One region of the Pelatocladus sp. genome, then DNA from elsewhere that is predicted to be linked to it. Evidence: predicted binding sites of a transcription regulator. Region 1 holds the regulator's gene; each other region holds the start of a gene.
What was found. The regulator HrcA, encoded in region 1, represses chaperone genes, less so after heat shock. The targets are predictions, from matches to a motif close to TTAGCACTCNNGANTCNNGAGTGCTAA.
Positions count from the first base shown of each region.

Region 1 (2,277 bases):
AAATCTCAAATCGGATGACAGGTCAACCCATTACCCAAATTAGTGTAGAAGAACTTGCTCAAAATTTGTCAAAAAAGGAGCCTAATCTTCAGCTTGTGGACGTGCGTGAACCCCAAGAAGTCGCGATCGCTCACATTGAGGGTTTTGTTAACTTTCCTCTCAGTGAATTTGCTGTTTGGGAAAACGAAATCCATACCCGCTTAGATCCACATGCTGAAACTCTGGTACTTTGTCATCATGGCATTCGTTCTGCTCAGATGTGTCAGTGGCTAGTGAATCAGGGATTTACAAATGTGAAAAATATTTCTGGTGGTATTGATGCTTACTCAATGTTAGTTGACCCTTCAATTCCTCTGTATTAACAGATAATGAAGATGGTCGAGTTATTTTGCTATTCTCAACTCAATAGTCATTAGGCGCATGTTTGACCTCAGATAAGCGCGGGAGCATCCCAATTTTTTCAATATACTAAAGACGACTCAACAAATAAATCGATTAGTCTGCTTTAAGCAGACTTGAGCTATGAGGGTCTTCCACTTAGAAAAAACGGGCAGGCTTCTTTGGATATTCCGCATGGCCCATTGATTAATAAAGGGGTTTATAAGCCTGCCCGTTTTTTTGGGGACAATGCAAATGAGACTGCGATTTCAATCGCGGGCGGGTTTTTTGAACATTTGGGATGCTCCCGATAAGCGCCACCAACGTATTAAATATCAATTTGTGAGGACTTATACTCAATAATGAAACAGTTAATAGTTAACAGTTAACAGATAAACGTATTTTTAGATACTTCAATAATTTACTATTTTGCTTAACTAATAATAATGTTTTTTGCTTCCCAACTTAAGAAATTTTTGTTTTTCAAAAACTAATTAAAATTTTGCTTTGGTAAACTTATAGGTATGGAAGTCCAGTTAACCAATCGTCAACAGCACATTCTTTGGGCTACAGTACGTCATTACATCGCTACAGCAGAGCCTGTTGGTTCCAAAGCTCTGCTAGAAGAATACAATTTGGGTGTGAGTTCAGCAACAATTCGTAACGCCATGGGTGTGTTAGAAAAAGCTGGGCTACTTTATCAACCCCATACTTCTGCTGGGCGAGTACCTTCTGACTCTGGCTATCGGATTTATGTTGATCAGTTGATCACACCATCTGATACTTTAGCTAGAAAAGTAGAAGAAACACTACAAACGCGCCTGAATTGGGAAGACAGAGGTCTAGAAAATCTATTGCAAGGTGCAGCCCAAATTTTAGCAACCTTGAGTGGCTGCATCAGTTTGATTACTTTGCCACAAAATGTTAGCGCGCTGTTGCGTCATTTGCAATTGGTGCAAATTGAAGTCGGACAAGTAATGTTGATTGTAGTCACAGATAGTTATGAGACACATTCAGCATTATTAGATTTGCCACCAAAAGATAAAGACACACAATCTGATCCAGAACTAATAGATCGGGAATTGCAAATTGTTTCTAATTTTTTAAATAGCCAATTACGAGGACGCAGCTTGTTAGAGGTAGCTAACCTGAATTGGAGTGATTTAGATCGAGAATTTCAACATTATGGTGAATACTTAAAAAATTCCTTAGCAGAATTTAGTCGTCGCAGCTTGACGCCAGGGGTGACACAAATAATGGTGCGTGGAATGGCTGAAGTTTTACGACAACCAGAATTTTCGCAACTACAACAGGTACAAACTATCATCCAACTATTGGAGGAAGAACAAGAGCAACTGTGGCGATTAATATTTGAGGAAAATGAGACTGAGGAAGTGGGTAAACCACGAGTAACAGTCAGGATTGGTGCAGAAAATCCTCTGGAAACAATTCGTAATTGTAGTTTAATTTCTTCCACCTATCGTCGTGGTTCAGCACAGGTAGGTAGTGTGGGAGTTTTGGGACCAACACGCCTAGATTACGAAGGAGCGATCGCACTAGTTGCTGCTGCTGCTGAGTATTTATCAGAAGCTTTCAGTGATCTAAATCCCTCATGAGAAAAATTACCTTTGGATTGGTTTGGTTAGGATTGATTGCTTATGCTTTCTTGTTTGCTCCTCCCGATCAACCCGATACTTTTGAGTTAATTAAAAACCTTTCTACTGGTCAATGGCAAGGAATTAATCCTTTGGTGATTGCACTTTTTAATATTATGGGTATTTGGCCTCTTATCTACAGTGCAATCATGTTTGTTGACGGTAGAGGACAAAAAATTCCAGCTTGGCCATTTGCTGCTGCTTCTTTTGCAGTTGGCGCATTTGCTTTGTTACCCTATTTGGC
Region 1 covers NZ_JCACKS010000026.1:3,634-5,910, forward strand. Annotated here, with positions in the region: gene AC5JMK_RS02845 (rhodanese-like domain-containing protein) at 15-362, shown strand; gene hrcA (heat-inducible transcriptional repressor HrcA) at 903-1,994, shown strand; gene AC5JMK_RS02855 (DUF2834 domain-containing protein) at 1,991-2,277, shown strand, end outside.

Region 2 (2,277 bases), on a different contig from region 1:
TTTATTTAGTCCTTTAACCCGGTCTGCGCTTTGTCCCTTTGCTGATAGAAATAGAACAGGAATCCAACTAGTGCGTTCGTTTTGTCGGACTTGTTCAACAAAGGTATATCCGTCCATTTCGGGCATCATCACGTCGCAGATGATCATATCTGGAACATCCTGCTCTAAAATTTCCAAAGCTTCTCGACCATTTTCTGCGGTGATGACTTCATATCCCCGGAATTCCAAGTAGTCCTTCACCAGCAAGATGAGGTTAGGGTCATCATCAATGAGTAGAAGTCGTTTGTAATCTTTCATGCTGGGTTCTTTCATAGCAGTGGCACTTGTCGCGCGTAGATCCATAGGGGCCTTGTATAGCGATCCTTTTTGGTGGATGATTGTGATGTTGTGCTTTTTCCTACTTAACTTGCCTTTGTTGAGTAAATATCTCAAAATAGAAACTTACTTTCCTTGAAACTACTTCATCATCAATGGCAAAAGTCCAGTAAGGATACGTAGAGCAGTAGTATTTATAATGCGTTATTATATATCGGTTTTAAAGGAGCGGACAAAAAAACTTCAATAGAATAATAATCCTCATAGATTATCAAACTTCACTCGTTCCAAGATGCTCCTAGTAAACACTTAACCCGCACTTTTGTAACTGACCGCTTCACTATATCCCTTAGATGTTAAGCTTCGATTCAGCTTCTGTTCAGCAACTACAGAGGTTTCTGACAGAGGATGAACTAAAAAAGCATATTCTTCCACAACATTATTTCCAATTAAATGTTCCTGGATAATCCGCTCGATGACTTCCGGGGTTGCTTGGCGATACCAGACACCATCCGGGTAAACCACCATTATCGGCCCAGAGCAACAAACTCGCAAGCAATTAGCTTTGGTTCGGAACATGCAACCAGGACGATCTTGTTTAGCAACATCCAACCCCAGCTCCTTCAGCCGCTTTTTTAAGTATTCCCATGCTTCTAGACTGGCTTGCTTGGAACAACATTTAGGCAGTGTTTGATCAGCACAGATAAAAACATGTCGCTGAATCTTTGTTAGTCCTAAAGTTTCTACAGATTTATTTAGGGCTTTATTTTCAGGTGATAGAGTTGCTTTCTGTATTTTATGGCTGAACTGGATCACTATCTTGTTACCCATCTCACGCTTTCTGATTTCTGTTCTATAACAAATTCCAAGCTTTGCAAATAAAGTTGACTATATATAACTATTCGTTACTTGAATTGGGGATTGGGGATTAGGGATTGGGGATTGGGGATTGGAATAAATTCTCCCTTGTCCTCCTTGTCCTCTTGTCCCCGATCCCCAATCCTCAAAAGTTCGGGAACCCGTACAACCTGAAATATTGCCATTGCATACAGTCGTTCGCTAAATTAGCACTCAGGAGTTGAGAGTGCTAACTCTGGAGAAATTCGTATGGCAGCTGTATCTCTAAGCGTTTCTACTGTAAAACCTTTGGGCGATCGCGTATTTGTAAAAGTGAGCGCCTCTGAAGAAAAGACCGCCGGTGGTCTGTATTTACCCGACACCGCCAAAGAAAAACCCCAAGTTGGGGAAGTTGTTGCGGTTGGTGACGGCAAAATTAAAGATGATGGTTCTCGTCAAGCATTGGATGTGAAAGTAGGGGATAAAGTTCTCTACTCCAAATATGCTGGGACTGATATCAAACTAGGAACCGACGAATACGTACTACTTTCTGAAAAAGACATTTTAGCAATTGTTTCTTAGTGATTGGTCATTGGTCATTGGTCATTGGTTGATTACAAATGACAAATGGCAACAGACAGAAGACAAATGACAAACAACGAATGACAAAGGACTACTAGGAAATTATGGCAAAGCGCATTATCTACAACGAAAACGCTCGTCGCGCCCTAGAAAGGGGTATGGATATCCTGGCTGAGGCTGTGGCTGTCACCCTCGGTCCCAAAGGTCGTAACGTAGTACTAGAGAAAAAATTTGGCGCACCCCAAATCATTAATGATGGTGTGACCATTGCTAAAGAAATTGAATTAGAAGACCACGTAGAAAACACTGGCGTTTCTTTGATTCGCCAAGCTGCTTCTAAAACTAACGATGCTGCTGGTGATGGAACCACCACTGCTACCGTTTTAGCCCACGCAATGGTTAAGGAAGGCTTGCGTAACGTAGCAGCTGGTGCAAATGCCATTCTGTTGAAGCGTGGTATTGATAAAGCTATCAACTTCTTGGTAGAAAAAATTAAAGAACACGCTCGTCCTGTTGAAGATTCCAAGGCGATCGCTCAAGTTG
Region 2 covers NZ_JCACKS010000237.1:30,443-32,719, forward strand. Annotated here, with positions in the region: gene AC5JMK_RS23475 (response regulator transcription factor) at 1-342, opposite strand, end outside; gene AC5JMK_RS23480 ((2Fe-2S) ferredoxin domain-containing protein) at 625-1,146, opposite strand; gene groES (co-chaperone GroES) at 1,423-1,734, shown strand; gene groL (chaperonin GroEL) at 1,839-2,277, shown strand, end outside.
Region 2: groES (co-chaperone GroES) is a predicted target of HrcA. The motif match lies at 1,380-1,406, and genes of this name have one in related genera.

Region 3 (2,277 bases), on a different contig from region 1:
TGGCGTAAAAAACCTAGTGCTGCTCCTGCTAAGGCTGCTAAAACTAGTGTCGCTGCTGCCCAGTTAGGAAACTGTGCTGAAACTGCCAGTAAACTCATAGCAGTAATAAAGCTAACTCCTCCCGCCAAACCATCCATACCATCCATTAAATTAATGGCATTAGTAATTGCTACCACCCAAAACACCGTTAGCAATGTTGAGAGTAGCGAGTCAATGGGAGTACCAAAAGTAACTTGAATGCTAATGCCATTCCCAACTAACAGTAGCGCCGTCAGAATTTGTACTAACAGGCGAACTGAGGGAGGTAAGCCGAATTGGTCGTCGATAAAGCCTACCAGGACTAATATCGAACCTCCCAAAAGAATGGTTAAAACCTGAGCTAGTACGCCTTGAAGTTCAATTGGTCTTAACAGGCTTGCTAAGATCAAAGCCGCTATTACTCCCGCGTAGATCGCCAGACCCCCTGCATTAGGCAAAGGTTCTCGGTTCAAACGCCGTGCATTGGGTTGATCCGCCCAACCAACTCGCAAGGCAAATTTACGTACCGCCGGAATTAAACGCCACGTCACAACCCACGCTAAGAGAAATGTAAACACTACTGCTAACCAGCCGGAACCGCTAGGTTCAGCAATACCAAGCGCCTCAAGGAAGCTGTATATATTCATCTATCGCTTCCACCATTAATGCCAGTATCCAACATCAGCATCAAGTGTATAACAATCATTTTTTTTTCTCACTACAAATATGAGGGTATATGGATGTGTCTTATTTTGCTTTCAGTAGCATTTATTGAGGCAATAGGAGGAAATTTGGATTTTTATGGGTGGATTCCCCTACATCCATCAACCGATATCCTCCTATAGCCTAGTTAAAGATTAATAAACTCAACAGCTTATGGCTTGTTGACTAGCAATTTTAGATTTTGGATTGAGGTCAATCTAAAATCCAAAATCTAAAATCCAAAATTGACTGACTTAGCACTCTTGCCTTGTGAGTGCTAAATTGTCTAATGGAAGAACTCACAAATTAAACCAAACTAAAAAATATGGCCAAAATTATTGCATTTGATGAAGATTCCCGACGTGCCTTAGAAAGGGGCATCAATACTCTTGCTGATGCAGTGAAAATCACCCTGGGGCCAAAGGGTCGCAACGTTCTTTTAGAAAAAAAGTTTGGTACACCCCAAATTGTGAATGATGGGATCACTGTTGCAAAAGAAATTGAACTAGAAGATCCTCTCGAAAACACAGGTGCAAAACTCATCCAAGAAGTTGCTTCTAAAACCAAAGAAGTCGCTGGCGATGGTACAACCACAGCAACGGTGCTGGCACAAACGATGATCCGGGAAGGCTTGAAAAACGTAGCAGCTGGAGCAAATCCAGTCGCAACAAGACACGGTATTGAAAAAACCGTTGAAAAGCTGGTAAAGGAAATTGCTACAGTCGCCAAGCCAGTAGAAGGAAGTGCGATCGCCCAAGTCGCAACTGTTTCCGCAGGTAACGACGAAGAAATCGGTGCCATGATTGCCGAAGCCATGGAAAAAGTCACCAAAGATGGTGTAATTACCGTGGAAGAATCTAAATCCCTAATTACTGAATTAGAAGTAGTTGAGGGTATGCAGATTGACCGGGGTTACATTTCCCCCTACTTTATCACCGACAACGAGCGGATGACGGTGGAATTTGAAAATGCCCGTATTCTGATCACCGATAAAAAAATTAGCAACATTCAAGACTTAGTACCTGTTTTAGAAAAAGTTGCCCGTTTGGGTCAACCCCTATTGATTATTGCTGAAGATGTAGAAGGTGAAGCTTTGGCAACTTTGGTAGTCAACAAGGCGCGGGGTGTGCTGTCAGCTGCTGCTATTAAAGCACCTGGATTTGGCGATCGCCGCAAAGCAATGTTGCAAGATATTGCTATTCTCACTGGTGGACAATTAATTTCCGAAGAAATCGGTTTAAGCTTAGATATCGTTTCTTTGGAAATGCTGGGAACCGCCCAGAAAATTGCCATTGACAAAGACAACACAACCATCGTTGCTGGTAGCGAACACTCAGGCGACGTGCAGAAGCGTATTGCTCAAATTCGTAAGCAGTTGGAAGAAACTGATTCGGATTATGACAAGGAAAAACTGCAAGAACGCATCGCCAAGCTGGCTGGTGGTGTGGCTGTAATTAAAGTTGGTGCAGCCACAGAAACTGAACTCAAAGACCGTAAATTGCGGATTGAAGATGCTCTCAATGCCACCAAAGCTGCTGTAGAAGAGGGTATAGTCCC
Region 3 covers NZ_JCACKS010000217.1:39,993-42,269, forward strand. Annotated here, with positions in the region: gene AC5JMK_RS19490 (MraY family glycosyltransferase) at 1-665, opposite strand, end outside; gene groL (chaperonin GroEL) at 1,046-2,277, shown strand, end outside.
Region 3: groL (chaperonin GroEL) is a predicted target of HrcA. The motif match lies at 975-1,001, and genes of this name have one in related genera.